DNA from 3 places in the Shewanella rhizosphaerae genome. Region 1 is predicted to be linked to each of the others. Evidence: predicted binding sites of a transcription regulator. Region 1 holds the regulator's gene; each other region holds the start of a gene.
The links. Region 1 encodes FliA, which starts transcription of late flagellar genes. Its sites were predicted from a motif close to CTAAAGNTNNNNNNNNNNNNGCCGATA; they were not measured.
Positions count from the first base shown of each region.

Region 2: the regulator FliA is predicted to act here: its motif matches at 2,214-2,240, upstream of pomA (flagellar motor protein PomA).
Region 3: the regulator FliA is predicted to act here: its motif matches at 3,821-3,847, upstream of K0I63_RS05895 (cytoplasmic protein).

Region 1 covers NZ_CP080420.1:1,549,628-1,559,845, reverse strand. The annotation lists gene K0I63_RS06975 (chemotaxis protein CheW) at 1-457, opposite strand, end outside; gene K0I63_RS06970 (ParA family protein) at 441-1,232, opposite strand; gene K0I63_RS06965 (membrane anchored protein in chemotaxis locus) at 1,279-1,830, opposite strand; gene K0I63_RS06960 (protein-glutamate methylesterase/protein-glutamine glutaminase) at 1,895-3,004, opposite strand; gene K0I63_RS06955 (chemotaxis protein CheA) at 3,098-5,353, opposite strand; gene K0I63_RS06950 (protein phosphatase CheZ) at 5,369-6,106, opposite strand; gene cheY (chemotaxis response regulator CheY) at 6,120-6,503, opposite strand; gene K0I63_RS06940 (RNA polymerase sigma factor FliA) at 6,546-7,265, opposite strand; gene K0I63_RS06935 (MinD/ParA family protein) at 7,258-8,139, opposite strand; gene flhF (flagellar biosynthesis GTPase FlhF) at 8,144-9,568, opposite strand; gene flhA (flagellar biosynthesis protein FlhA) at 9,580-10,218, opposite strand, start outside.
Region 2 covers NZ_CP080420.1:3,274,182-3,284,399, forward strand. The annotation lists gene K0I63_RS14305 (flagellar motor protein MotB) at 258-1,202, opposite strand; gene pomA (flagellar motor protein PomA) at 1,207-1,974, opposite strand; gene xseB (exodeoxyribonuclease VII small subunit) at 2,370-2,609, shown strand; gene ispA ((2E,6E)-farnesyl diphosphate synthase) at 2,610-3,491, shown strand; gene dxs (1-deoxy-D-xylulose-5-phosphate synthase) at 3,514-5,382, shown strand; gene grpE (nucleotide exchange factor GrpE) at 5,468-6,085, opposite strand; gene nadK (NAD(+) kinase) at 6,186-7,064, shown strand; gene K0I63_RS14340 (TonB family protein) at 7,110-8,174, opposite strand; gene K0I63_RS14345 (MATE family efflux transporter) at 8,404-9,774, opposite strand; gene K0I63_RS14350 (CobW family GTP-binding protein) at 9,872-10,218, opposite strand, start outside.
Region 3 covers NZ_CP080420.1:1,312,053-1,322,270, forward strand. The annotation lists gene K0I63_RS05875 (alkaline phosphatase family protein) at 1-430, opposite strand, end outside; gene K0I63_RS05880 (acyl-CoA thioesterase) at 714-1,082, shown strand; gene K0I63_RS05885 (hypothetical protein) at 1,243-1,449, opposite strand; gene K0I63_RS05890 (NAD(P)/FAD-dependent oxidoreductase) at 1,608-2,909, opposite strand; gene K0I63_RS05895 (cytoplasmic protein) at 3,222-3,596, opposite strand; gene K0I63_RS05900 (efflux RND transporter periplasmic adaptor subunit) at 4,063-5,220, shown strand; gene K0I63_RS05905 (efflux RND transporter permease subunit) at 5,233-8,355, shown strand; gene K0I63_RS05910 (hypothetical protein) at 8,460-9,605, opposite strand; gene K0I63_RS05915 (DUF3857 domain-containing transglutaminase family protein) at 9,602-10,218, opposite strand, start outside.

The DNA.
Region 1 (10,218 bases):
TTTCCTCTTGCTTAATACTAGCCGAAGTTTCTAATTTTTCTTCGATTTTTTGCTTAACTTGCGACTCAGATTTCGTTTGAACCGATACAGCTTGCGTCATCGTTTCGACGCTAGCAGGTTTGGTATCGAGCGTTTTGAGCTCCACCTTGCTTGCTATTTGAGTTTCTGTATTAGTTTCTGTCTGAGCATCTAACTCACTCACCGGCGCCAACAATTGCTCGAGCGCGAGCTTATTGAGCGGTGTCGGCGTAGCCTGAGTGACTACCGGGCGTGGTTTAGACTGTTCGCTAAGAGGCTGACGTTTTACTGCAGGTGAAGGGCCACTCATTTGACCATTTTGTGCTATCGCCTGCTCGCCCTTTACTTCAGGCTTGTCGGCCGTGACGCTCTCTTCACCGGGCTCGGAGAGCAGCAAGGAAAAATAATTAAAGACCGCTTCGTCAACCGAGTTTGACATGCGCAAACTCCTTGATCAGCAGGTGGTCGAGCAATCTCTCATAGGCCTTCACGCCGCGAGAGTGGCTGGCGTAGTGCGAGGCTGGCAGGTGCGCCAGGCTGGCATCACGAAACTTGGTATCCACAGGGATGACATCTGGCCAAAGCACATCGCCGTACTCTTCTCCCAGCTGCTGTAGGGCGGCAGGCGAGGCCTTAGTGCGTCTGTCGTACATGGTCGGAACGATTGTATAGCTGTAAGTGGTGCTCTTAGAGCGCCCCATGAGCGTCATGGTCTTGACCATGCGATCTAGCCCCTTGATCGCCAGGAACTCAGTCTGCACCGGGATAATGATGTGCTCGCTGGCCGCGAGGGCGTTGACCATCAACACACCTAATACTGGCGGGCAATCGATGAGGGCGACGTCATACTGGTCGGCAACTAAGGCAAGCAAGCGTTTAAGGATCAACCCCATCCCTTCCTGATGACCGAGCGAGCGATCCAGCGTTGCCAGCGCCATGGTGGCCGGCAAGAGATCTATCCCCTCCACCTTTGTGGGAACTATATGGGCAAGCACCTGATCTCTATTCAGGTTTTTGTGTTTTAGAAACAGATCATAGAGCGAGGCGGGCACCTCTTCGGAATCTATGCCCAGGTAATAGCCCAAAGACGCATGAGGGTCTGTGTCTATCATCAAGACTCGTTTGCCCCGCTTTGCCATGGCGCCAGCCAGGCTCGCCACTGTGGTCGTCTTACCCACGCCCCCTTTTTGATTTGCTATGGTCCAGATCTTCAAGTAAAACCCCTTAAATCGCCGCGCGTATCGCCATCAGGTTATCGTTTTAATTATCTTCGCGAGTCGTGACTCGAATGCCGCCATGGGGCAGGCTTATTACTTTAACACCATCTTTATCTTCTGACAGCTTAACCGGCTGCGATGGCGTTTTACCATCCTGTGTCGCCTTATCTGTGGCGCTGGCCACCTTTTGCTCGCTCTGATGCTCGCTCAGATGTGCACCCTGGCTTGATTCTTCAGCATCCGCCGCAGGCAACAAGGGCGTTAACCTGGTCTGCTCCTGCTGTTCATTTCGATTAACTGTCTGTTCATCGAGACTATCGGTTCGTTCACTAAGCCTGTCTGTAAGGCTAACTGCCTCTTGCCTTGCAATCGCCTCTGGCACCTCGGGACCAATCTCGACTCTCACCTGGCTGCCAGGCTCAGCCTGCTTGATGATAGACTGAGTAAACTCTGGATTATTCTCCATCCAATCGGCCAAGGCCTTTGCCTGCTCGTCAGGCACCATCAGCAGCACCTGACTCTTCTCAAGCTGGACAATTTTCTCCTCGAGCAAACCATTCTTATGCCTCAGGTCGAGATAGAGTGATCCGGTCACCAGGCAGCAAACTAACAATAGAAAAAACAGCAACAGCACAGTGGTGCTGAGGCCTTGTCGCTGCCTAGCCACGTCCGCTCTCGCGAATGATGGCCTCTGCCATATCATCGAGCGCTATCGACTGACTGGAGATCCCGGCGGCGGTCACCGCCTGTGGCATGCCATAAACGACGCAGCTGGCCTCATCTTGAGCCCAGATGGTCGCGCCGACATTCTTAAGCATCCTGGCCCCTTCGCGGCCATCGGCCCCCATGCCTGTCAATATCACGGCCAGAGTCTCACCGCCGCTCAGCTTTGAGGCCGAGGCAAAGGTAATGTCGACACAGGGCTTATAATTCATGTCGGCACTGCCCGCCACTATCTTGATGCGTCCATAGCTGCCGCCACGCTCTAACATCATCTGCATGCCACCGGGCGCCAAATAGGCGCACCCTGCCCTGAGCTGATCGCCATTTTGCGCCTCCTTCACCTCGATGGCACACAGGCCATTTAAGCGCGCGGCGAAGGCGGGCGTAAAGGCCGCCGGCATATGCTGGATAAGCAGAATAGGATGAGGATAGTTCGCTGGAAGCTTGGTTAATATCCGCTGCAGCGCAACAGGCCCACCGGTTGAGGTGCCGATCAGTAAAAGCTTATATCTCTTACCGCTGGCGCGGGGAACAGGCGCGCTCGGACGCGGTGCAGGACGCGGCGCCATCTCTCGTGCCGGCGCTGTCGAAGCAGTTGTTGTCGCAGGCCTTGGCGGCACACTTCTTGGCAATATGGGGCGGAACACGCGGCGGCGACCGAGTGCCTTGATGCGCTGCTGCAACAGAGCGATCGCCTCATCCTTGTTGGTGGCAATATCTTCAAATCGTTTAGGAAGAAAATCTAACGCACCCGCTTCCAGGGCGTCCAGGGTTGCCTTGGCGCCGTCGTGGGTAAGGGATGAGAACATCAAGATCGGGGTCGGACACTTCGCCATGATCTCACGCACGGCGCTGATGCCGTCCATCACTGGCATCTCGATATCCATGGTGATCACTTGTGGCTTTAATTGCTCAGCAAGCTTAACCGCCTCGGCACCATTAGACGCCGTTCCTATGACCTCTAACTCCGCATCCTTGGTGACAATCTCACTGACTCGGCGACGAAAAAAGCTTGAATCATCGACAACTAATACTTTTATGGCCATTCAAATTCCTATCTACAACAGGATCCCTGCCGAAACAAAGCGTGACGCCTCTAGGCATCACGCTGATCCTCTAGCTCGCTGTGCCGCTAGCTGTTATTTCTTGTTCTTGGCGTAATGTTTCAATAAGCCGGGTACATCTAATATCAATGCAATGCCACCGTCTGAGGTAATGGTCGCGCCAGCCATGCCAGGGGTACCGTGTAGTAGAGTCCCCAGAGGCTTAATCACTACCTCTTCCTGACCGATCAAGGAGTCAACCACGAAGCCTATCTGCATGGTACCCAGCTGGACTATCACCACGTGACCGTGCTGCTTGTCGCCATGCTTAAAGCTTACCGCCTTACGACTCAGCCAATGCTCGAGATAGAAGAGCGGCACCGCCTTTTCCCTCACTATGACGGTCAGCTGGCCATCGACAACATTGGTCTTGGTCAGATCCAGATGGAAGATCTCGCTAACGCTCGACAGCGGTAGGGCAAATACCTGCTGAGCCACTTCCACCATCAGAGTCGGCATAATCGCCAGGGTGAGCGGCACCTTGATCTCCAGGCAAGTTCCCTTACCTTTCAAGGAATCGATATGCACGGTACCGTTTAGCTGAGTGATGCGCGTCTTCACCACATCCATGCCGACGCCGCGGCCTGAGATGTCTGAGATCTCCACCTTGGTAGAGAAGCCCGGGGCGAAGATGAGGTTATAAGCCTCTTCGTCAGACATGCGCGCCGCCGCGTCTTCATCGAGCACGCCGCGCTTGATGGCGATCTGCTTAAGCTTCTCTGGGTCCATCCCCGCACCATCATCTTCAATCTTGAGCAGGATATGGTCACCTTCCTGACTGGCAGAAAGGGTAATAGTCCCGGTACGCGACTTACCATTGGCTTCACGCTCGTCAGGCATCTCGATACCATGGTCAACCGAGTTACGCACCAAGTGAACCAAAGGATCCGCAAGGGCTTCCACCAGGTTCTTATCCAGATCCGTATCTTCACCTATCATGCGAAGATCGATCTCTTTATTCAGGCTGCGCGCCAGATCCCGCACCACGCGAGGGAAACGGCCGAAGACCTTCTTGATCGGTTGCATGCGCGTCTTCATCACCGCGCCCTGCAGATCGGCGGTCACCAGATCCAGGTTCGCCAGCGCCTTAGACATATCCTCATCATCGCGGGAAATCCCTAGGCTAAGCAAGCGGTTACGCACCAATACCAGCTCACCGACCATGTTCATGATCTGATCCAGGCGCGCCGTATCGACGCGCACTGTAGTTTCCGCCTGAGGCATATTGGTCGCCGGCGCCTTGGCCGCGGCTTTCTCTTTCACCACAGGTTTAGGAGCTGGCGCCTCAACGGGCTGAGCCTTCACGCTCTGAGCCTTAACATTACTCGGCGCAGGTGTGGCCACCTTATTCGGCGCAGGGGCTGCTGGCGCCTTAGCGGCAGAAGCTACTGGTTTGCTTGTCTCACTGCCAGGGCCAGCACCGGCGCCATGCAGCTCATCGAGCAGCTTTTCAAATTCATCGTCGGTGATCTCATCGGCATCCACCGGCGGCGAGGTAGGCTCTGGCACCTTGGCAATAGGAGCCGAAGGGGCCTGAAATTTACCCGAGCCATGCAGTTCATCGAGCAGCGACTCGAACTCATCGTCTGTGATGTCGTCGCTATCGCTCGCCTGAATCGGCGCCGCACCGACAGGCGCCGTACTTGATGGGCCCTTACCGCTGCCATGAAGGGCATCGAGCAGGGCTTCGAATTCAGATTCATCGATCTCATCTATGTCGCCTTCACCGGCGATAGAGGTCACGGACGCATCGTTTACCGGCTCGTCGAACAGTTCGACACCGTCATCGAGCGGCATATCAAACAGCTCGATACCGTCATCTGCTGGTGTTTCGACAGCCGGTTCAACCGGCGTTTCAGCAACGGCTTCGGCTGACGCCCCGCCCTGCTCAGATGGCAATAAGCCACCAGAGCTCAATAATTTAAGGTTAGCTAACAGGCCTTCATCGGCAGGGCTTTGCTCGACACCCGCCTGGGTCTCGGCAAACATAGAGTTGATGGTGTCGACGGCCTGGAGGATGATATCCATTAGCTCGGCAGAGACACTACGTTTACCTGTACGCAACAGGTCGAAGGTGTTTTCCGCTTCGTGACAAACATCCACCATGGGGGTCAGGCTCAGGAAGCCGGCGCCGCCTTTAACGGTATGGAATCCACGGAAGATGGCATTGAGTAGTTCGGTGTCGTCGGGGTTATTCTCTAACGCCACCAGCTGTTCAGAGAGAAGCTCAAGGATCTCGCCCGCTTCAATCAAAAAGTCCTGCAGTATCTCTTCATCAACATCAAAGGACATTCATATGACTCCTACTTAGAAACCTAGACTCGACAGCAAGTCATCGACTTCATCTTGCCCTGTCACGACATCATCACGCTGATCAGCGTTCATAATAGGACCTTCAGCTTCGACGCACTTCTCTGATGCACGGGGTTTATCCGTGGGGGGCTGCTCGCCAAATACGGTCAACATAGAGACCAGGTTACTCTCAACCTCTCGCACCAGCTCGATCACCCGGCGGATCATCTGTCCGGTCAGATCTTGGAAGTCCTGGGCCAGCAATATGTTGTTGAGTAACTCTTTTAAACGATTGGAATCGGATTCGCTGCGCTCGATAAACTGCTGAACATCATGGCAAAGCGCCTTAAATTCGTGCAGCTGAATATCGCGACGCATCAGGCGATCCCAGGAAGGCTTAACGGCCTGTACGTTCATGGTAAGGGCATCTGCAAGGGGCAGAGACTCTTCGACGGCGTCCATGGTTTTATTAGCGGCCTGCTCCGTCATGTCGATGACATAATTGAGGCGCTCTTTAGCATCGGGAATTTCGCTATTAGCCAGCTCCACGAGGCGACCGTCCACCTGAAAGTCCACTATGGCACTGTGAAGCTGACGGGTTAGGCGACCCACCTCGTCAAACAGCTCTTTCTGAATCGGGCTGGCGATATCGCGAATTAGCTCATCGGCCATCTCTTGTTGACCCGCCTCTAGCAGATCAACGAGTTGCTTGGCCTGTGCTAGATTGATCAGCCCTGAAGTTTCTGCCTGCATAGCTCAACCTTGATTAACCGAGTCGTTCGAAAATTTTGTCTAACTTCTCTTTCAATGTCGCCGCAGTAAAAGGTTTCACCACATAGCCATTCACACCGGCCTGCGCCGCTGCAATGATCTGTTCCCTTTTTGCTTCCGCAGTCACCATCAACACAGGAATGTGCTTCAGGTTGTCATCAGCACGGATAGCCTTTAACAGGTCGATCCCCTGCATGCCAGGCATATTCCAATCGGTCACGACAAAGTCAAAATCGCCTTTTTGCAACATAGGCAAGGCTGTCGAACCGTCATCTGCTTCCTGAGTGTTATTAAAACCCAAGTCTCTCAACAAGTTCTTGATGATGCGTCTCATTGTTGAGAAGTCGTCAACAACGAGAATCTTCATATTCTTGTCCAAGGTTTCCTCCGCGGAGCTGTTTTTATATTGCTCATGTAATCGTTATATTTTGGTCCAATGCTTGAGTTTAGCTTTGAGTCTGAGCATCGCCTGGCTGTGTATCTGGCTTACCCGGGATTCGCTGACATCAAGTACGGCACCGATCTCTTTTAAATTTAATGCTTCGTCATAATATAACGACAAAACTAATCCATCTCTTTCTGGCAGTAATTTAATCGCCTCGACGAGGGCCTCGTGGAACTGTGTCTCTGCCAGTGACTCAAATGCGTCGTCCTGATGATCGTCTTCCTGTCTTACTACATCGACCGATACACCAAGATCTTCAATTCCAACTACTTTCCCGACGGAAACATCATTAAGAATATGATGGTACTCATCGAGCGTCATATCAAGTCGATCCGCAATTTCATTGTCTTTTGCGTCACGTCCAAGTTCTTGTTCTAGCTCATCAATCACCTGGGCGATGCGTCGCTGATTACGGTGAACCGACCTGGGTACCCAGTCTCCTCGCCTAATCTCGTCGAGCATTGAACCGCGAATTCGGATACCGGCGAAGGTTTCAAACTTGGCGCCCTTGCTGCCATCAAACTTGGCCGAGGCTTCAAGCAGGCCCATCATACCTGCTTGTAACAGATCATCCAATTGCACCGAGGCGGGTAGACGAGCGAGTAAATGGTGAGCAATCCTTTTTACCAACGGTGCATACTGTTCGACAATAGAAGCTTTGTTATCTAAACAAGTATACGCAGCGGCTTTACTCACTCGTACGATCCTCTTGATATTCGGGACGTTGAACCAATCGCTCTACAAAGAACTCCAGGTGTCCGCCCGGTTGTTGTGGCACTGGCCAGCTAATAATCTTATTCGCCAGACCGTGATAAGCAATTGACGCCGGCGACTTAGGAAATGCCTCGACGATCAACTTTTGTTTACGAACTGATTTGCGAAGGTTTTCATCGAAGGGGATAGTCGCAACCAGCTCCAGGGCCACGTCGAGAAAACGGTCGGTTACCTTGCTAAGTTTAGCAAACAACTCCATCCCTTCTCGCAAACTTCTGACCATGTTCGCCACAATCTTAAATCTGAATACACCGTGCTCACGGCTAAGAATCTTAATCAAAGCATAGGCATCGGTAATAGAGGTCGGCTCGTCGCACACCACAACCAACACATCTTGAGAGGCGCGAGAGAAGCTGAGCACCATGTCTGAGATTCCTGCCGCGGTATCGACCACCAGGATATCAAACTGGGTCTTCATCTCGCTGAAGGCACGGATCAGGCCCGCATGCTGCGCCGGTGTCAGCTCGACCATAGCCTGGGTTCCTGAGGTGGCTGGAATAATGCCAATCCCCTTTGGACCGCGTACGATAATATCGTCAAGGTCAGCGTCGCCAGATAATACGTGGGAGAGATTGCGCTCGGCTCTCAGGCCCAACATGACATCGACGTTGGCTAGCCCCAAGTCGGCATCGAGCACAAGCACACGCTTGCCCTTCTCGGCCAGGGAGACGGCGGTATTGATCGATACGCTGGTTTTACCTACGCCACCCTTACCACCGGTTACGGCAATTACTTTTACTTTTTCATTATATGGTTGATTCATCATACGTAAACCGCTTGCTTGATCCCGACTCATTATATTACTCAAATGCGTAGGCCTGTTCATATGACCTTTCGTTATTCTGTATTGGTTGCACTTTCTTTTCGAGTACCGACAGGGCCTTGTTGGCTAAGGCTAAGGTGTCGGCTACTTGCATATCTTCTGGCACTCTTTGTCCATCGGTGACATAACTCAAAGGTAATCCACTTTGAATCAACACACTCAACGCCGGTGCCAAGGCCACTGATTCATCTAATTTGGTCAAAATCGCGCCGGATAATGGAATCCGGGTAAACTGCGCGACGGCATCTTCAAGCACTCTTCTTTGACTTGTAGATGACAGTACCAGATAACTACGAATAGGTAATCTGCTATTTGCAGTTAAATTATCAAGTTGCTGGAACAATCTCACATCTCTCTGTCCCATGCCCGCCGTATCTATCAATACTAGCTTGCGATTGCGGAACTGATAAAGAATTTGTTCCAACTCATTGAGATCATGAGCTTGCTTGACCGGGCACCCCATTATTTTGCCATAGGTTGCCAGCTGCTCATAGGCTCCAATGCGATAATGATCGGTTGTAATTAATGCAACTTGATCTGAACCATGTTGCGCGGCGAATCGAGCGGCTAATTTTGCGACACTCGTCGTCTTGCCGACACCGGTCGGTCCGACAAAGGCAACCACTCCGCCCTGACGAACGATGTCGTCACCTTGGTTGTCGAGCATGTTCGCCAGGCTACGCGGCAGCGCCTTCACCAGATCCGCCGGTACATAGTGTTCGCTCAAGGCCGACAACTTAGCGGCAACCTCAGGACTAAATTCGGCTTCCAGAAGACGGCTCTCTAACATGGCACCCACAGGATCCAGGCGGCTCTTCTGCTCGGTCAGCAGTGAGGTCACCTGATGGGTCAGCAGGTTGCGAAGTGATGCCAACTCCTCACGCATAGACTCGAGTTCGCTGGCCGGCGCGCTCTTATCGCGCTTGGCACGGTTAAAATTCTGGCTCTCATGTGTGTTGGCATGGGGATTAGCCTGCATGCCGCCATGCATATTAGGCGCGGCCATCTCATCGCTTGGCGCCTTCAATCCCTGGGCCCAGGCAGGCATCTCGAGTGCTTCATTCGATTGGCTTAGCTGCTGACTGACGCGATTTTGTTGACGCTCAAGCAGGGCCTGCAGCGAATCGGCCACGGGTGATGGCTGTTTTTTTGACTCTGTCTTAATGGGCTGACGACCGATGGAAACCTTCTCCTCGGCCAGATCGAGAAAGCTGGGTGACAGAGGTGCTCCATCATTTTTCGCCACGCTCGGCTTAGGCTCATCGTAGTCTACCGCGGCGACGATCTCGATACCGCCGGTAACTTTCTTGTTCGACATGATCACCGCATCCGAACCTAATGTCTCTTTCACCTGGGCCAATGCAGAGCGCATATCTTTAGCCAAAAAACGTTTTATTTTCACTTAAATACCCTCTACTGGCCGACCGCTGATACGATGCGAATTTGTTTCTCATCGGGCACCTCTTGGTAAGAGATCACCCGCAGATTTGGAATCGTATGTTTAACAAAACGCGACAGCGTCGAACGTAACATACCCGATGTCAGTAGGATGGCTGGTTGGCCCACCATCTCCTGACGCTGGGATGCGTCGAGTAACGACTTTTGCATCCTCTCGGCAAGGCTAGGTTCGATATTCGGCCCCTCGCCTCCCGTTGCCTGCATAGACTGATGCAACATCTGTTCCAATTCAGGCGCCAAAGTAATGACAGGAATTTCCGGCTCTGGGCCGCTTATTTCTTGAACAATCATGCGTTTAAGCGCGATACGTACGGCGGCGGTAAGTACCTCGGTATCGTTACTCTTAGGCCCGTACTCGAGTAGCGTCTGAACTATGGTCTTCAGGTCGCGGATCGACACACCTTCGTTAAGCAGGTTCTGCATCACCTTGACCACAGTGCCTAACGGCAAGACATCGGGAATGAAACCACTGACCAGCTTAGGCGAATGCTTGGCCAGCATATCCATCAGCTGCTGCACCTCTTCGTAGCCCAGCAGCTTGGAGGCGTTGTTGGTTAACAGCTGACTCAGGTGAGTCGCCACTACGGTGGCGGC
Region 2 (10,218 bases), 1.7 Mb from region 1:
GCGGGAATAATTTTAAACAGCAATCTTGCCATTATACCAAGCCCGGTGCACAAATGCCCATAAATCAGCGACTCGGCAGGGATTTTCTGCCCACATCCCCTTAATGTGCACAATATTTATTCAGAGATGGATTAATCCAGCCCTGAGCAGCCCTGAGAGAGTGGCTGAGGATAGGCTGGTAGAAATGAAAAGCGTCCACCGGTGTGGACGCCTTACTTGAGGGGGTTGCCTTGAGCTAGGACCTAGAGAGAAACAGGCTACTGCTCGACTTGAATCTCGTCTGACTCTTTCGGCTTGCCCTGCTCGATGGCAATTTCGACCCTGCGATTACGGGCGCGGTTGGCTGCCGAATCGTTTGGCACCAACGGCGCGGTGCTGGCCATGCCCACCACCTTCATCCGCTGCTGGTCGAAGCCCGGCACACGCACCAGCTCATGGGCCACAGCCACAGCGCGCTTACTGGAGAGATCCCAGTTGGAGCTGTAGAGTTCGTTGCTGATATTCATATCATCCGTGTGACCGGAGACGGTAATGATCCCCGGCACATCCTTGAGCAGCTCGCCCACTCGGCGGATCACCGGTTTAAACCTAGGCTGTAGGAAGCCAGAGCCCGATGAGAAGGCGCCCTTCTCTCGAATCCGAATGATGATCTGCTGCCCCAAGGACTCAATCTCGATCGCCCCATCGACGATCTCCTTGTTGAGCTCCTGGGCCATCTTCTTCACCTGATCGTTGATCTGATCCTGTGACGCGGCGTCTTGTTTCTCCTGCTTGGCTTGGGCCTCGGCATCCGCCTCTTCCTGAGCGGTGGATGACGCTTCGCCGCCGCGCTGCTCACCGCGCTGCTGCTGCACGCCACCGGCGCTATCGTCTTCACCTGCCTGCACCTCGATGGTGGGCTCGGTCATCTCATTGGTTTGCTGATTAATGATCTCGATGGGAGTGGGTTCTGGCTTACCGGGGCGAAACTCCAGCGCGATCACCGAGGTGCCCTTAGGAATATCTTTGACTTCAACCTTGTTCTGCACACCGAAGGCATACTTCATCGACCCGGCGATCTGCTTGAACTTCATCACATCCATCTCGGAGAAGGCGAGCAGCAGGACGAAGAAACACATCAATAGCGACATGAGGTCGGCAAAGGTTGCCAACCACATGGGCGCCCCGGCGGGCGGACAATCGCATTTGACCTTCTTAGCCATCTGGCTATTCCCCGTCCGTCGTGTCTATATTCCGCTGTTTCTCCGAGAGATAGTTCTTCAAGAAGCCCTCGATAACCCTAGGGTTTTGACCGTCTTGAATGGCGAGTACCGCATCCATGATCAGGTTACGGTTGAGCATCTCCTCGCCCATGCGCAGTGAGAGCTTATCGGCGATCGGCAAGGCGATCATGTTGGCAATTACAGCGCCATAGAGTGTAGTCAACAAGGCCACCGCCATGGCGGGGCCGATAGACTTAGGGTCATCCATGTTAGACAGCATGGCAACCAGACCGATAAGGGTACCTATCATCCCCATGGCAGGCGCCACATCACCCAGCGCCTTGAAGATGCTGATCCCCGTTTTATGGCGCTCCTCGGTAAGGGCGATATCCTTCTCCAAGGCTTCGCGCACCACCTCGCCGTCATGGCCATCCACCAGCATGTCGACCGCCTTCTGCATGAAGCTGTTGCTGATCTCCGCCTCTTCCAGGGCCAGAAAGCCCCCCTTACGGGCGGCATCGGCCATGGTGACCGACTGCTCGATCAACTCGTCCGGCTTATCTATCTTGAACATAAAGGCTTTTGCGGCGATCTTGACCGCACCGAGGAACTGTTTGAGGTTAAACTTCATCATCACCACAAACAGAGAGCCTATCATTACGATAAGCACAGAGGGCACGTCAACAAAGATGGCAATACCACCACTGCTGACCATAGCTCCGATAATAAAACCAAATGCACCAATCAGGCCTATCAGGGTCGCTAAATCCACAACTCTTCCTCATTTACAGTATCGGCCGTTGCTAATACCTTGATCTCGGGATCAAGCTCTCAGTCAACACCATAATCATCTCGAGACAGGTCTCTACTCTACTCACTCTTGCAATGAAAGGCATCTCCCAGGACCTGGACGACGACACAAAAGTCGTCAATTAGACGGGAATTCGCCTAACCGCAGACGGGAGTTTACGATATAATATCTGACAAAATTGAGTATTGTTCTAATTCAATTATCGGACAGCTTACACGCAAGTTTAGCTACAAATTCAATTTTTTATAAAAAAACCTCCTTAAAGCGTGCTATTGCACAAATATACGACAGCGCAATTTGACCCCTAGGGTCGACTGAGATACTTTGTCTGTCGCTAAATTCTTGGGAAAATCACCGTGGCCAAAAAACCTGAAAACCTGACCTTCGAAGAGTCACTCACAGAATTAGAAAACATCGTCACCAGCCTTGAGCAGGGCGATGTCTCTCTGGATGACGCCCTCAAACAATTTGAGCGCGGCATCAATCTGGTCAGAAACAGCCAAGGCAAACTCGAACAGGCCCAACAGAAAGTCTCTATCTTGACCCAGGAACACGATCAACCCAGCTTGCAACCCTATCTGCCAGAGGGCGAATAATTGCTAAATGAAGCGATAACGCGATACCAGCAGCGCGTCGACGGCCAGCTGCGCCATTTTATCAATGCACAAGACGATACCGAGCCACAACTCAAGGCCGCCATGGAACACGGCGCCCTGATTGGCGGCAAACGTATCCGCCCCTTTCTGGTCTACGCCGTGGGCGAGATGCTGGGTGTTCCACTGGAAAGGCTAGATGCCTGCGCCGCCGCCATCGAATGTATTCATGCCTACTCGCTGATCCACGACGATCTCCCGGCCATGGATGACGACGCCCTGCGCCGTGGCCAGCCGACAGTGCATATCGCCTTTAATGAGGCCACCGCCATTCTGGCTGGCGATGCGCTGCAAACCTTGGCCTTCGAGATCATCAGCCAGGAAGGCAGCGAGCTGAGCGCCAACCAACAACTGGCCATGGTACGCGCCCTCGCCAAGGCATCTGGCTACAGCGGCATGTGTGGTGGTCAGGCGATGGATCTTAACGCCACCGACAGACAGATAGATCTCGAGACCCTAAAGCGGTTACACAGATTAAAAACCGGCGCCTTGATTCGCTGTGCAGTAGAATTACCTATCATTGCTGCCAAGGTCACAGATGAGCAAGCGAGCCATCTGATAACATTTGCCAACGCCATCGGCCTCGCCTTCCAGGTACAAGACGACGTGCTGGACATCATCGCCAGTACAGAAGAGCTGGGTAAGCCCCAGGGCTCGGACTGCGAATCGAACAAGAGTACCTATCCGAAACTACTCGGTTTATCCGGGGCCCAAGCGACTGCGAAAAGTTTGATCGAAGACGCCCTATCAGCGCTGGCTAAATTACCATACAATAGCCAGTTAATTGCCGAATTCGCCCGTTTCATCATAGAGCGAAGAGTATAATAAAGAGCCAAAGAATCTCGCTATGAGTTTGGATATTACGAAATACCCTGTGCTGGCACAGGCCGACACCCCAGATGAATTAAGACAGCTTCCCCAGGGTGTGCTACCAAAACTTGCTGACGAACTCAGAAGTTATCTCCTACAGTCGGTAGGCATCTCCAGTGGCCACTTCGCTTCTGGCCTGGGCACTGTCGAGCTGACGGTAGCCCTGCACTATGTCTACAACACCCCGTTCGATCGCCTGATCTGGGACGTGGGCCACCAGGCCTATCCCCATAAGATCCTCACGGGTCGTCGAGACAAGATGCCTACGATACGCCAGAAAGGCGGCATTCACCCCTTCCCTTGGCGGGAAGAGAGCGAATATGACACCTTCAGCGTGGGTCACTCAGGCACCTCTATCAGTGCGGCGCTGGCCATGGCCGTTGCCGCCGAGAAGGAACAGGCTGGCCGTAAGGTTGTGGCCGTCATCGGCGACGGTGCCATGACGGGCGGCATGGTGTTTGAAGCCATGAACCACGCCGGCGATCTACACAACGACATGCTGGTCGTACTCAACGACAACGAGATGTCGATCTCCGAGAACGTCGGCGCGCTGAACAACCACCTGGCGCAGCTGATGTCGGGCCGTCTCTACACCACCATTCGCGAGAACAGCAAGAAGGTGCTCAAAGGCATGCCCGTCATCAAGGAGATGGCCAAGCGCACCGAGGAGCATCTCAAGGGCATGGTCGTTCCCGGCACCATGTTTGAGGAGCTGGGCTTTAACTATATCGGCCCTATCGATGGCCATGATGTCGACGCCCTGGTCGAGACTCTGCGCAACATGCGTAACCTCTCCGGCCCACAGATTCTGCACATCATGACCAAGAAGGGACGCGGCTACGAGCCGGCGGAGAAAGACCCCATCGGCTGGCACGCCGTGCCTAAGTTCGATCCATCTACCTTTGCCAAGCCAGCTGCGAAACCGGCTAACCCCACCTTTTCTCAGGTGTTTGGTCGCTGGTTGTGCGACATGGCTCAGAAGGATGACAAGGTACTGGGGATCACCCCGGCCATGCGTGAAGGCTCAGGCATGGTGGAGTTCTCCCAGCGCTTCCCGAATCAGTATTTCGATGCGGCCATCGCCGAGCAGCATGCGGTAACGCTCGCCGCAGGTTTCGCCTGTGAGGGCTACAAGCCTGTGCTGGCGATCTACTCTACCTTCCTGCAACGCGGTTATGATCAGCTGATCCACGACGTGGCGCTGCAGAAATTGCCGGTGATTTTCGCCATCGACCGCGGCGGCATCGTCGGCCCAGACGGCCCGACCCACCAGGGCGCCTTCGATCTCAGCTATATGCGTGCCATTCCTAACATGGTGATCATGGCGCCGTCGGATGAGAACGAATGTCGCCAGATGCTCTACACAGGCTACTGTTACAATGAGGGACCGACGGCGATCCGTTACCCACGTGGCAGCGCCACCGGCGAGCCTCAGGTCGAGACCATGACCGCCTATGAGATTGGCAAGGGCCTGATCAAGCGCGAAGGCAAGAAGATCGCCATCCTCAACTTCGGTACCACGCTGGCATCGGCGAGTCAGGCGGCCGAGGCGCTCGATGCCACCCTGGCAGACATGCGCTTCGTTAAGCCGCTGGATGTGGAGCTGGTGAAACAGCTGGCCGCCAGCCATGATCTGCTGGTAACAGTGGAAGAGAACGCCATCATGGGCGGTGCAGGCTCGGGCGTACTCGAACTGCTACAACAGCTTAAGCTGCCTATGCCTGTACTCAATATCGGACTGCCCGATGAGTTTATTAAGCATGGCGAGTGCGGCGAGATCCTGGCCGAGCTACAGCTGGATGGCCCGGGCATCGAAGCACAGATCCGCGCCTATCTGGCGAAATAAAATCCATTTTATGCGAACAAAAAAGGCCTCATATTGAGGCCTTTTTTATTTCTTTCTTTTACTGACTTAAATCAGCCTAAGCCAATTAAGCCTGAGTATCGACGCTGCCGCCGCCCTGAGACACCATCACCATGGCAGGACGCAACAGACGCTCGTTTAGCATATAACCTTTCTGCATCACCATCATCACGGTATTGGCCGGAAACTCCTCGCTAGGCTGCATACCGATCGCCTGGTGATGATCCGGATTAAAGGCTTCACCTTGTGGATCGACCTGGGTCAGTCCAAACTTGGCCACGGCGCTGGTGAAGGTCTTCAGGGTCAATTCAACCCCTTCGTAGATAGCCTTGGTGGCCTCATCTTCACTGCTTGTGCCTTGCAGCGCGCGCTCCATGTTATCAATAACAGGTAGCAGCTCGTTGGCAAACTTCTCCAGGGCAAACTTATGGGCCTTCTCGACGTCGATCGCCGCACGGCGACGCACGTTCTCTACCTCGGCGGCGGCGCGGATCACAGAATCTTTCTGCTCTTCCACCTTAGCTTCGGCAGCGGCCAGGGCCTGCTCCAGCTCTTCAACTCGGAAATTAGCTTGGGTAAGCTCGTCCATCAAACTGGCTGCATCTTCAACCACCTCGGTTTCAACGGCTACAGCTTCGGTTTCTTCAATCTGTGGTTCTTGGGCTTTGTTTGACTCTTTGCTCATTGTTACTCCAGCTAAAAATGCTTTGTTTCTGCATGCTCTGGGCATATTATGGGGATCAAATTTGAGGTTTCAAGCCCTAAGGCATGGATCAAACAGAAATATGAGCAAAGCGTTTCACTCAATCGGCTTAATCGGCAAACCCCATCACTCAGGGACCCATAAGACCCTCAAACGTCTGCATCATTGGCTGACCATGCAGTCCTACGATGTTTATGTCGAAGAGCGGGTGGCCGCCGAGATAGGCCCACAGGTGAAATCCGTGGATCTGCTGCAGATTGGCGAGTATTGCGATCTGGCCATAGTGGTGGGCGGTGACGGTAACATGCTCGGCGCCGCACGGGTGTTGGCCCGCTTCGATATCGGCGTGATTGGCGTTAACCGAGGCAACTTGGGCTTTCTTACCGACCTGCCCCCGGATACCTTCGAAGAGGCCCTGGGCAAGGTGCTCCAGGGCGAGTATGAGACAGAGCACAGGTTCCTGCTGGAATCTGAGGTGCACAGACACGGCGAGATGAAGTCGAGCAACACAGCGGTCAACGAGGCGGTGCTCCACCCGGGCAAGATTGCCCACATGATCGAGTTCGAGGTCTATATCGACGACAAGTTCATGTACAGCCAGCGCGCCGACGGCATGATAGTCTCCACCCCAACGGGCTCGACTGCCTACTCGCTGTCTGCCGGTGGCGCCATACTGACGCCGAATCTGGAAGCCCTGATCCTGGTGCCAATGTTTCCCCATACCCTCTCCTGCCGCCCAATCGTGGTGGATGCCTGCAGCATCATTAAGCTGGTCGTGTCACCGGACAACGGCGACGCCCTGGAGGTGAGCTGCGATGGTCACGTCACCCTACCTGTATTGCCGGGGGATGAGATCATCGTCAGGCGCAGTAAGGAGCGGCTCAGACTGATCCACCCCAAGGGTTATAACTACTTCCACGTGCTTCGAAACAAACTGGGTTGGGGCAGCAAGCTGTTTTAGGCCACAAGTATCATTAAAAAGCCCGCATCTATCGCGGGCTTTTTGTTAGTTGACCTTGTACTCGAGCTGCACGCTCACCTCGGCCGGTACGGGTTTACCATCGACAAACTTAGGGGCGTAGCGCCAGCGCTTGATGGCCTTTAGCGACTCGCGGGTAAACTGCTGCCCCCCTTCAGAGGCCAGCACCACAGGGTCACGCACAAACCCCTGCTCATCCACGGTAAAGGACATCTGGGTCCAGCCTTCCCGTCGATCTCTGGCATAGGAGATAGGGTACTTTGGCGCTTCCCGATAGAGGGGCGCCTGCTCCTGTTCGTCAGACCAGGGCTTCATGCTGCCGATCGCCACACAATGCTGAGTCGACTTGTCGCTCTCGCCTTCGGCCTCATAGATCTCCACCAGACGCGCATGGGCGGCCAGTTTGTAGGGATGGCTAAAGTCGAGCACGGAGAACTGCTTGATCACCTCTTCGAGCAGAGGGACCGCTTTGTCATACTTCTTCTCCGCCGCCTTGATCATGCCGACATAGTAGGTGGCTTTGAGCCTTGCCATAGCATCGGCCGGCATCTCTTGACGATAGATCTCATAGGCTTCCAGCGCCTCGTCACGTATCTCCCGGGTATAGAAATGGGTCGATGCCAGACCATGAAAGGTCAACATCTTCACCTCGGCCACCAGCAGCGGCTTATCGGCGTCCTCGGCGATGGCGATCGCCTGCTTGAACAGATCCACCTTCTCTCTCGAGGCGGCCATGGTCTGGGCGGCGCCAATCAAGGGGTCGACAAGCTCTATGGCATCGCGGCCAAAGTGTTTTCGGTAGACATGAATGACATTGTTGAAATGCTCGTGGGCGGCCTGGCTCTCGCCACTATCTTGCAGCGCAGTGGCCAAATTAAGCTCAAGATTGATCAGATCGATACTGTCTGATTCGAAATAGCCCTGGCCGAGTTCGTAGGCCTTAGCCGCGGTAAGCGCCACCTGGGCTTTATCTTGCCCGGCCAGCGCCTGCTGATAGGCGGCGTAGCTTTCGCTAAAGGGCGATGCGAAACTTAGGGGCGCAGCGAAGTGCGCGCACAACACCAGGGCTAGGCCTGATAATGACTTCTTCATAGTGAACAAATATCCTTATTTGTGATCCTGCAACATTCTCATGTAGAGAATGGCGTCCAGCGATTAGTTTCCTATATAAATTTAAACAGCCTTGCCGAATCTCAGCCGGGATACGCCCACCTTGGCACACCCGGAGTATCGACTCGCGGCGCGGAAACTACAATCGCCACTAGGGTAACAGGAATCCAGGCCAACTTAAATCACTGGCTAATTTAAATCCCTGACTAACTTAAAACATTGGATTAGTTAACTTCTTGGAAAGCTTAGTTAAAGTGTAAACCATCCAGATGGTCAGCAACAAGGAGCAGCTCGCCAGGGAGATCCAGACGCCTGTGACGCCGAAGAGCCAGGCGAACAGATAGAGCACCATGGCGATCAACACCAGCTTGCTACCTGTCAATATCGAGGCCTCCTTAGGACGGTTGATCGCCTGGAAGAAGGCGGCGCCCACCAGAATAAGTCCCTCGAACGGCAGTCCCCAGAAGTAGAGACGCATCCCCTCTATCGCCACGGGCGTCAGCTCAGGATTATCGCCAGCAAAGATATAAACCAGATATTCTGGCGCCCAGTAGATGAAGGCGACACCCGCCAGCGCGGTCACCAGAGTCATGATGATGACCAGCCTTAGGGTCTCGAACACCCTGTCGAAACGCTTTGCCCCGGTGTTGAAGCTAAACAGGGGCTGGGTACCAAAAGCTATCCCCTCGAAGATCAGGTAGAACAGCGCCTCGGCGTAGCTCACCACCCCATAGGCCGCCACATGAATGGGGCTGCCAACCCAGAGAAACGCCATGTTATGCAGGGTCAGGACTATGGAGAGGTAGAGGTTCATCAAGAAGCTTGGCACGCCGACCCTGAGGATGTTGCTGCAATGGTCCAGGTTCAGACGCATCTGCTGCCAGTTTATCCCCAATCGCGTGCGCTTGGTGAAGAAATGCTGCAGGCAGGCGAGCGCGGTGAAGGCCTGACAGATCATGGTGGCGATGGCGGCGCCCGCTAGGCCATAGGGAAACACGACGATCAGCAGCCAATCCAATAACACGTTCAAGCAGCCAGAGAGGATAAGCACCAGGGTGACGAAGCCGGGGTGGCCATCGTTGCGCAGCAAGGCGGTAAAGGCGATGGCGAGCACGGGAAAGACCCCGAGGGCAAAATACCAAAACAGATACTGCTCGGCGCTGGTCAGCACCTCCCCTTCGGCCCCCAGCCAGATGAGTATGGTCTGGCTCCAATGGGTACCCAGCAGGGCCAGTCCGGTGCCCGCCAGCAGACAGAGGGTGAAAGCGTTACCCAGCAAGTGCCGCGCCCGGGCGACATCTTTTAGCCCCAGATTTATCGACACAAGAGAGGCGGCGCCCATACCTATCAAGGCGCCGACGGCGTAGAGTATTGCCCCCACGGGATAGGCCAGCATCATGCCCGCCAGCCCCACCTCACCAAGATAGTGGCCGACAAACATGCCGTCGATGGCCACATAGACGCCGGTCACCACCATAGAGAGTATGGTGGGAATGGCATAGCGCCACACCAGCTTAGGGATGGGGGCTGTGGCTAAATCTGAGTGCTCATCACTCTGGTGCGCGGCATGATGCTCGGTCATGATTTTCGGAAAAGCTTCTCTATCATGGTTGTTGATAATTTGTTGATTCTACACACAAACGGCTATTGGAGAGCGAAGATATCAGATAGCGAGACGTTTAGATAGGCAGGCGTTTAGTTAGACTGAGCAGCGCCTGCTCTATCTCGGCCTGAGACAACGGCTTATCGGCTATCATCTCCAGGCGTGAATCCAGGCTATCATCCAGCTCCATCACGCCTAGTTGACCGTCCACATAGTTAAAGGCCGCTATCCCTTCATCTGTTATCATCACCGCCTTGAGGCGCAGACAATCTTGTGCCTTTACCCAGGCCACCAGGGCTTCGAAGTCAAACTCATAGCGACAGTCGAACACCCAGCCCAGGGTATAACGGCCCTCATGCCGATTGCTGGCGCGGTAGATCCCCTGCTCATCAATCGATAGTTTACGCGCATCATCCGCCTCAT
Region 3 (10,218 bases), 240 kb from region 1:
AACAGTTACCACGCAGTGACTGGTCAGAAACAGAGATAACACCCGCCTTAGACTTAACACCCGTGGCGATGGCTGTCATGGTGCCGGCGCTGTCAGGAGTCTGTTGGTTGGTGTTGTAGGTCTTGATCAGGGCGGTATGGTCGAACTTCTCGAAGCTTAGGAAGTTCTCTTCACCGCCTTGGTTACCGGCCATCTGTTGGCCTTGGTAGATACGCGCGGCGGTCAGGGTAGAGATCCCCATACCATCGCCCACAAATAGAATGACGTTTTTGGCCTTTGCTTTGGTTTCTAGTGTGGCCTTGTCTGACACCCGTTGGGCACTTTCCTTATACCAATGGCTGTCTGTCTGAACACTGGGTAACACGGCGCTGTTGGCGGCCATGGTTACTAGGCTGCAAGAGATCAACGCAGCTAATCTTTTTATCATCATCACTTTCATCATCCGTATTGGGTTGAAGTAAATTGTTCGCTATTTGAGATAAAGCGGCCTGATTGTCAGGTATCCAGATGACAGAATTGATGAATTAAGATTGCAGTTATGTGAAGCTAAGATGTCGAAACCCTTTTTATACCTGAGTTAACTTGGTGCAAAGGGCACTAAAACGGTGAGATAAGTGTCGAAGGTGTAACTTTAAGTTATTGTTTTTATGTGCATTTAATTCTTGGTCTGTTTCTTGTAACGCTTTCGTCTGAGTCTATCAGGGAGAGCCCAAATGAAATATTACAGTCGACGCTTTATTAAACCCGAACATTTAAATCCGGCTAATGCATTGTTCGGCGGACAGTTATTAAGCTGGATAGATGAGGAGGCGGCCATCTTCGCGGCCTGTCAGATGAATAGCCAGAGCATAGTCACCAAGATCATCTCAGAGATCAACTTCATGACCCCGGCGCGCCAGGGGGATGTGATCGAGTTCGGCTTAGCGCTCATCAGTGCCGGGGTGAGTTCCATCACCGTCTGCTGCGAGGTGCGTAACAAGGCGACCCGCCTGCCGGTGGTGACCATAGATAAGATGATCTTCGTAAACGTGGATGAGAACGGCCTGCCCAAGCCCCATGGTATGCGGGCTAATGCTGCCTAATAGCTGCTTAGTCGATGGCTAATAGCTGCTTAGCCGCTGCTTAAGAGCTGCTAAATAGAGTCTAAAGCTGCGCCAGGCGCCAGATTTAGCCAATAAAAAAGAGGGCGGATTTGCCCTCTTTATCTTTATCTTCAGAACAAGGCCACTAGGCCGGTCCGATTTAATTTTCTTTGCTCAGGTCTTCTTTGACCGATTTGACCGCATCGCGGGACGCATGACCAATCGCCTTGGTGGTGTCACGGGTGGCGTGGCCGATATCTGTGGTCACCTCTTTGGTGGTGTTACCTATTGAGCGACCTGCATGCTTAAGGTCGGCGCAGGCGCTAAGGGCGCCAAGGATCATAACCGCGCTAATAATTTTTTTCATAATGATCTCTTGTTGACAAAAGTTGTCACATTTTAACCCGTTAGCCCATCGAGCGAAAGCCTCCCCAAAAGGGAGGCTCATAATGGCTAGGGCTGGGCACTCGATTAGCGCCTCGACTGTTACTCGATTAGCGCCTCGACTGTTACTTGGTTAACGTCTTAGTGCAGCTTGAGGTGAGGGTGGATGATGCGGCTGATCCCTTTGGCAAACATCAGCAGGGTACCTTTAAAGATCCCATGTAGTTCAATTAGATGGCGCCGATAGAGCGAGGTATAAACGAACCTGGCTATCTTGCCCTCCACCAATACGCCACCGCCGATGAAGGACATCAGGTTGCCCACGGTATGGAACTTGGACAGGTTTACCAGGGAGCCGAGATCTTTATAGAGGTACTCCTTGCTGGGGGGCTGCCCGGCTAGCATCAGGCTGATGTTGTCGGCCGTCATCAGCGCCATCTGCCGTGCCGACTGGCCTCTCGGCGGCACCCAGGAGCCGTCTGGCTGTGGGCAGGCGGCGCAGTCGCCGATGGCGAAGATGTGGGGATCCCGGGTGGTCTGCATGTTGGGCTTAACCATCACCTGATTGATCTGATTGCTCTCCAGGCCACCTATTTCACGCATGAAGTCGGGCGCCTTGACCCCGGTGGACCAGATGGTCATGTCGCTGGCGATGGTCTGGCCGTCGCAGGTATGCAGCGCATTCTCATCCACCCGGTCGATACGAGTATTGGTCATGACTCGAACGCCAATCTGATTAAGCTGCTTTGTTACCGCCTGGGAGATCTCCTGCTTCTCCACCTTGGGCAGGATGCGTGAGTCGGCTTCGATCAGCGTAACCTCTAACAGGCTGGTGTCTATCTTATAGCCGAAGCCGCTGAGCTGCTCGACCGCATGATGCATCTCGGCGGACATCTCGACGCCAGTCGCCCCGGCGCCGACCACGGCGATTTTGATCTTGTCGTCCAGCTGGTGGTGGCTGGCATAACGCATAAATTTATTGAGCAGCATGGTGCGGATCTGCATCGCCTGTTGGGTGTTGTCGAGAAACACGCAGTGCTCCCTGACGCCGGGGATGTTGAAGTCGTTGGCGATACTGCCGATGGCCAGCACCAGATAGTCGTAATCTATGCGCCGGGCAGGCAGGAGTTCATTACCTTTATCATCTAAGATGGGGGCTAGGATCACTTGCTTATGTTCGCGGTCGATATCTGTCATCGCCCCCTGCTGAAAATGGTAGCCGTGAGCTGCGGCATGACCTCGGTAGCTGATGGCATCTATGCCGATATCCAGCGCCCCTGTGGCGACCTCGTGCAGCAGGGGTTTCCAGATATGGCTGTCGGCGCAGTCGATAAGGGTGATCTTGGCCTTGCCCTTACGTCCCAGTTTACGACCTAGCTTGGTCGCTATCTCCATTCCACCCGCACCACCGCCAACGATGACGATATTGGCCACTGCACCCATGAGGCTATTGCTCCTATATTCAGCTTAACTTGATGATTGGCCGGCATTGTTCTGCCAGCAAAACTGTCTCGAATCGAGAAAAGTGTAAGCTTGAGGTGATATTTTGGCAATTAGCCTAAATTGGCGTGATTAAGCGAGTAAAAATAGCGGTTTTGTGTATAAATTATTGTTTTGCAAGTGATGTTGTTTCTACTTTTTGAGATTTTATCTAGTGTTGGTCACATTTTGGTGCGGTGTAAATGTGATCTAGATTGTTTTGCGAGCAGAAAAATGTGAGCCAGATCGAGTGTGTGATCTGGCTCCGGGGGATGGCTACGCGGCAGAGTCGAGCTTAGATAATCTCTGGTGATAGTCTTTGATCAGATGCGCCATGATCTCCTGTACCGAGCTGTCTTTGGTGGCATCGTCCATGAAGATCTTAAAGGTCACTAATACATGGCCATCATTTTTCAGGCGGTCGCTCTGCATCGAGAAGTAGGCACTCTCACCATCGGCTTCTCTGACGATAAAGCCATCTTGTTCGAAGATACGGTGGCCGGATCTGTCGTGCCACTTGGTGATGCGATTCAGGCCGATTTCGCATGACTGATTGAATTCAATATGGTTTTGCCATGTAGTTGGGTGAGCGGGATCCTTAATGTGCGGGCATCTGACTGTATAGTTATAGACATGAGAAATGGCTGTCATAAATTACCTTCCTGATTATGGATACAAGGGCCATCATAGGCACTGCATTTCTTTAGGGTCAACAACTATTCGTCCTGTATTTGCCGATTTACCCGGCCATGGGAGAAGACCCTTGACCTGTTGTAGCACGATAGGATTGGCCATAACCTTGTGCTGTGTCTCATTTTTAAGCCCATTTTGCCATCTGCTTAATAAAGCATCAGCTAATAGACGTTTTTAACCCGAATCGGCCTATTTTGTTCAAACTCACGCTCAGAAAAATCCACTGACCCGCGCTGCTAATCCAAGATGAAAAATTTAAAAAATGCCAAATGAGTCAGTTAATTGGCCTTGCTATTCCTGGTGAAAGCATTAGCTTGTTACTAATATGATAAGCAGTTGTAAATGACGCTGCCCGTCATTCTCATCTGTCTGCCGTCTGATGAAAGTTATCCATGAATTGTCGCTTGGCGCTCTGGAGGCCCTAATGCTTGGTAGAAACGCTTCACCTCTCGCTCGACTCACCCTGTTTAGCGCGGCGCTGCTGCTCGCGGCTTGCGGCAAGGCGCCGGCCCCTGGGCCCGCCGTTATGCCCAGCGTGATAGTTAACACCGCCCAGGTTAAGGAGATCCGCGCCAAGACGGAGATCGTCGGTCGCACCCGGGCATCGGAAGATGTGGTGATCAAGTCGCAGATCCAGGGACAACTCCTTAAGCGCACCTTTGTCGAGGGGGAAGACATAGATGCCGGCGAGCTGCTGTTTGAGATAGACCCCTCCACCTTCGAGGCCGAGCTGGCGCAGCAACAGGCGGTGCTCAAGCAGGCCATCGCCTCTCGCGATGTTGCTGTGATGAACTGGGAGCGTGGCCGTCGCCTGCTACCCGATGGCATGATCAGCGCCCAGGACATGGATGAGCTTACCAGTCGTAAGCTGACCACGGCAGCGGGTGTGGTGCAGGCCGAAGCGGCGGTGAAGGCCGCCGAGTTGCAGCTCAGCTATACCAAGGTTTACGCGCCTATCTCGGGCCGTATCAGCGGCGCCAAGGTGAGCCAGGGGGATATCATCACGCCTCAGTCTGAGCTGGCCAGCCTGGTGCAGTTGCAGCCCATGTGGGTTAACTTCCAGGTTGCCGAGAAGACCATCATCTCCGCCAAACAGAACTTTTCCAAGGCCGCCAAACATGAGGTGAAGATCTCGGATATCGTGATCCGCCTGCGCCTGCCCAACGGCACCATGTTCGACGAGACAGGGTATATCGACTTTATCAGCAATAGGGTCGATGCCGCCACCGGCACCCTGGAGCTCAGGGCCACCTTCAACAATGAGAGCAAGCTGATGCTGCCCGGGCTGTTTGTGACTCTGGTTATCGAGTCCCCCATTAGCGAGCAGGCCATCTTAATTCCACAGGCGGCGGTGCAGGAAGATCAGCAGGGACGTTTCGTCATGGTGCTGGATGGTGACAACAAGGTGCAGAAGCGGGTGGTCGAACTGGGTGACAGATTCGGCGTCGACTGGCGCGTGCTCAGTGGCCTCAACGAGGGTGAACGTATCGTGGTGGATGGTCTGCAGAAGATCCGTCCGGGTATCGAGGTGAAGGCCGTCGAGCAGCAGGCGGTGCCTTTCCAAGAAGCTAACGATGCCTAATCGGGGGTCATTATGATCAGTGAGTTTTTTATTCATAGGCCGAAATTTGCCTTCGTGATCTCAACCGTGCTGACCCTGGTGGGCTCGATCTCCATCCCCATCTTGTCGGTGGCCGAGTTTCCCGAAATTGCGCCGCCTCAGGTGAGCGTTAGCACCAGTTATTCCGGGGCCAGCGCCGACATAGTCAAAGACACCATAGCCCAGCCCATAGAGGCGGAGGTTAACGGTGTCGAGGGGATGCTCTACATGCAGTCCAAGAGCGCCAACGACGGCAGCTACTCCCTCAACGTCACCTTCGATGTGGGCACAGACGCAGACATGGCCCAGGTGAAGGTACAAAACCGGGTGCAGCAGGCGATGCCCAGACTACCCGAGGAGGTGAAACGCCAGGGTGTGAAGGTTGAGAAGCAGAGCCCCAATATCCTCATGGTGGTAAACCTGGTTTCCCCCAACGAGACCTTCGATTCCCTGTTTATTACCAACTATGCTGGCCTTAACGTCAAAGACGCCCTGGCGCGGCAGAATGGTGTCTCTAAGGTGCAGGTGATCGGCGCCCTGGATTACGCCATTCGTATCTGGCTGGATCCCAATCAGATGGCCAGCTTCGGCGTGACCGCCAGTGATGTGATCGCCGCCCTGAGAGAGCAGAATATTCAGGTGGCCGCCGGTCGTATCGGCGCCGCGCCCGTGGATCCTCAGCAGCAGTTTCAATATACCCTGCAGACCAAGGGACGTCTGAAAGACCCCGAGGAATTTGGCCGGGTGATGATCCGCGCCAATCCCGATGGCTCTAAGGTGATCGTCTCAGATGTCGCCCGGGTCGAGCTGGGCTCTCAGACCTATGATGCCCAGGGTAAGCTGAACAACAAACCCTCAGCCATCATCGCCATCTATCAGGCGCCGGACGCCAACGCCCTGGAAGTCGCCAAGGCGATCAAGGCCGAGATGGATACCCTCGCCAGCCGCTTCCCGGACGACCTCGAGTACAAGGTGCTCTATGACACCACAGAATTTGTTGAGACCTCGATCACCGAGGTGGTGCAGACCCTGTTTATTTCGGTCGCCCTTGTGGTGTTTGTGGTCTACATCTTCCTGCAGGATGCGCGTTCGACCCTAGTGCCGGGGATTGCCATTCCCGTCTCCTTGATAGGTACCTTCGCCTTCCTGCTGGCCTTCGGCATGAGCATCAATACCGTCTCCCTGTTCGCGCTTATCTTGGCGATCGGTATCGTGGTGGATGATGCCATTGTGGTGGTGGAGAACGTCACACGCCTGATGGAGGATGAGGGCTTGTCGCCCACCGAGGCGACCTCTAAGGCGATGAAGGAGGTGACGGGCCCCGTTATCGCCACCACCCTGGTGCTGCTGGCGGTGTTTGCCCCCACGGCCGTGATGCCGGGGATCACAGGGCAGATGTATGCCCAGTTCTCTGTGACTATCTGTATCTCAGTGCTTATCTCCTCGGTCAACGCCCTGACCCTGAGTCCGGCCCTGTGCGCTTCCCTGTTGAAGCCACCCAAGAAACATACCCATGGCTTCCACTACCTGTTTAACACCTACTTCGAGCGCTTTACCGGCGGCTATATGAAGCTGGTCTCCTCACTGGTGCGTAAGCTGGTGTTGGTGGGCGTGGCCTATGCCTGTCTGATCGGCGTTACCGGCGGTATCGCCAAGGTATTGCCATCGGGTTTCGTGCCCATGGAGGATAAGAAGGCCTTCATGGTGGATATTCAGCTGCCCGATGGTGCCTCGCTTAACCGCACCGAAGAGGTGATGCGTAACCTGGTCAAGCTGACGCTGGAAGAGCCTGGGGTGGAGAATGTGATCCATGCCAGTGGCTTCAGTATCCTGACCGGCTCAGTCTCCTCTAACGGCGGCCTGATGATCGTGACCCTGTCGGGCTGGGAGGAGCGTGATTCGCCCGATATGGTGGAGGCGGCGATTGTCGCCAAGTTGCAGGCCAAGTATGCCGCCAATCCGTCGGTGAAGGCGATGGCCTTCTCGCTGCCACCTATCCCGGGTGTTGGGAGCGTCGGCGGGTTCGAGTTTGTGCTGCAGGACACCCAAGGGCGTTCGCCCCAGGAGCTGGCCTCTGTGATGCGGGCGCTTATCATGAAGGCCAACGGACAGCCTGAGATCGCCATGGCCTTTAGTAACTTCCGCGCCGATGTGCCGCAGATGTATGTGGATGTGGACAGAGACAAGGCCAAGGCACTGGGGATCTCCTTAAATGAGATCTTCTCCACCATGCAGACCATGCTCGGCTCTATGTATGTCAATGATTTCAACCGCTTCGGTAAGGTGTTTAGGGTGATACTCCAGGCCGAAGGCGAGTTTCGAAATTCCGATAAGGATATCGCCAGCTTCTATGTGCGCTCGGCAAGCGGCGAGATGGTGCCCCTGAGCACACTGGTGAAGGTGACGCCTATCCTAGGGCCTGACGTGATGAACGCCTACAACATGTTCAGCTCGACCACCATCAACGGCTTCCCGGCCCCAGGCTTTAGCTCGGGCGATGCCATCGCCGCCATGGAAAGGGCGGCTCAGGAGACGCTGCCGGCGGGCTACAAGTTTGAGTGGACGGGGCAGACCTATCAAGAGATCAAGGCGGGTAACTTAGCGCCGCTGATCTTCGCCCTGGCGTTGGTGTTTACCTATCTGTTCCTGGTGGCCCAATACGAGAGTTGGAGTATTCCTTTCGCCGTCATGCTGGCGGTGCCCATCGCCATCCTGGGGGCCTTCCTCAACATCTTGTTGGTGGGAAGCGAGCTCAACCTCTATGCCCAGATAGGCCTGGTGCTCTTGATCGGTTTGGCCTGTAAGAACGCCATCCTGATCGTCGAGTTTGCTAAACAGCTGAGGGAAGAGGGTAAGAGTGTTCTGGATGCGGCAGAAACCGCGGCGCGCCTGCGTTTTCGCGCCGTACTCATGACCGCCTTCTCCTTCCTGCTGGGTGTATTACCCTTGGTGATTGCCACCGGCGCCGGCGCAGGAAGTCGTCGCGCCCTGGGTTATTCCGTCTTCGGCGGCATGATGGCGGCGACCCTGGTGGGCACCCTCTTAGTGCCTGTGTTTTACGTCATCATGCAGAAACTGCGCGAGCGCATGAAGGGAGAGAAAGGACAGGGCGTGTAGCACTCATACCATTAAAAAGGCGGCTTAGGCCGCCTTTTTCGTTTACTGCAATATGAAGCTTGAACGGAGGGCACTCCCCAAATGAGTTTGGGGAGTGCTGTCGATTAGAGACGAGAGATCTGTTTGTAGCTTTGGCTATCGAAGAAGGCAGCAACCTTCTGTGGATCCGTTTCGCTAAAGTCTTCCTGGGTTAATTTAACCTTGAACTGTAGCTGAAAGGCCCTAAAGATATGGCTGGCTTCCTGATGATGTTCTAGCTCAATGAGTCGGTTTAGGTAGATAGCATAGGCTAGGGCATCACTAGGATTACTTTGAATATATTTTACAAACTCTTGACGTGCGAAGCTCAAATCATTCTGAGTTAAGGCGTAAAGTATCCCTTCTAGAGAGAAACTGGTTTGTAGATTATTTAAATAGATCAACTCTTGTTGGCGAGTCTGTTGGTACCCTTGGTACTCATCCTTGTGCAGATAATAGTATCCCCAGAAGGCGCCTGTTCTTGGGGCCAATGGCGGTGCATCTTGGTACAGTTTATCGATTGTGGATGAGGATGGATTGTCCACTAATGCTATGGCCGCATAGACAAAGTCATTGAGTAGTGTTGGCTGTTGTTTAATTTTGGTCGGCAGCTTGTCAAAAATCGCCATAACCTCCTGCTCACTCATTTTTCCACCAGTCTGCGCCGCCTTGAGCACCTTCACATAGTCAGATTTGAGTAGCGCCTCGACATTTCTTGTATATGCAAAATAAGCGTCCAGTCCCGAGCTTATGTGATTGATTAGTTGCCAGTTAACAATTTTAAGCTCATGTTTGTCATTGCTTTTATTGTAACGATACTGCATTAGGAACGCGGTCGGGAGCTCGTCAAGATAAGTGCTAAAGACTAAGTTGTCGGCAATGACACCTTCGAAACGCCAGTATTTAGTCGATTTAAGGGTCTTTATAAACTTGGTCGTGAAAAAGCGATAGAATAGTTCCTCTTCTTTGTTGCTTAGGTCTGGATACGCCTGGTGTGCATAGTCTAATAAGGTCTTCTTATCCCACCATTTTTCGGCCAGTGCTGGATTGCTATTAGTGATGTCTTCGGCGATCAATTGTCCCTGCTGAAGAACAAACGCCAGAGAAGATTGTTCTGATTTTGCCTGCTTATTGGGCGTGATACTCCCTTGGCTCTTGGGCGTCGACTGACATCCGCAGAGTAAGAATAGGGAGGCGAAGAGCGAGAAAGCAATTACCTTAGCATGTATCATTGTGCGCCCTCCGAGCCAAGTTGTTGTTGAAGATATTCAATCCCTGGATTGATTGGCTGACTAAAGTCTCCCGTGACGCCGCCACTGTAATAGAGATCGTCGTCTATCTCTCTTAACGCATCGATAAAATCTTTACTCTCTTTAGTGCTCAGGGTTTTCTCATCGATAACCAGCTTATGGCGGCGAACAAATTGTCCGTTGATGTAGGCTTCGGTGGAACGATAGTCTATGCCTTTGCTGCTTATCTGCTTGTCATGTTCACTTATCTGATAGTCGATGTTCTCAGGCATGGAGACCTTGAGTGTCTGTTCGACCGTCACCATGCTAGGTAGGGCCAATGGCTGGCTACGATGTATCACTTTAGGTAGTTCGACGTAGTTTTTAACGTAACTGGCAAATAGGCCGAAATTGAGGGTCTGATTTTGAGGCTGCCAAAAATCACCGATACGGTAGTGCTCAGACAGGATGAGTTCGTTACTCTCATTCTTGATATCAGTAACTTGTGTCGGTGTGGCGAGCTGTATGTCGCGATAGAATTTCGCGTAATAGTTCAGGTAATGCTGCTCGATCTCACTGTGGGACACGCTAGCCAGTTGGTAACGCATGTAGTCTG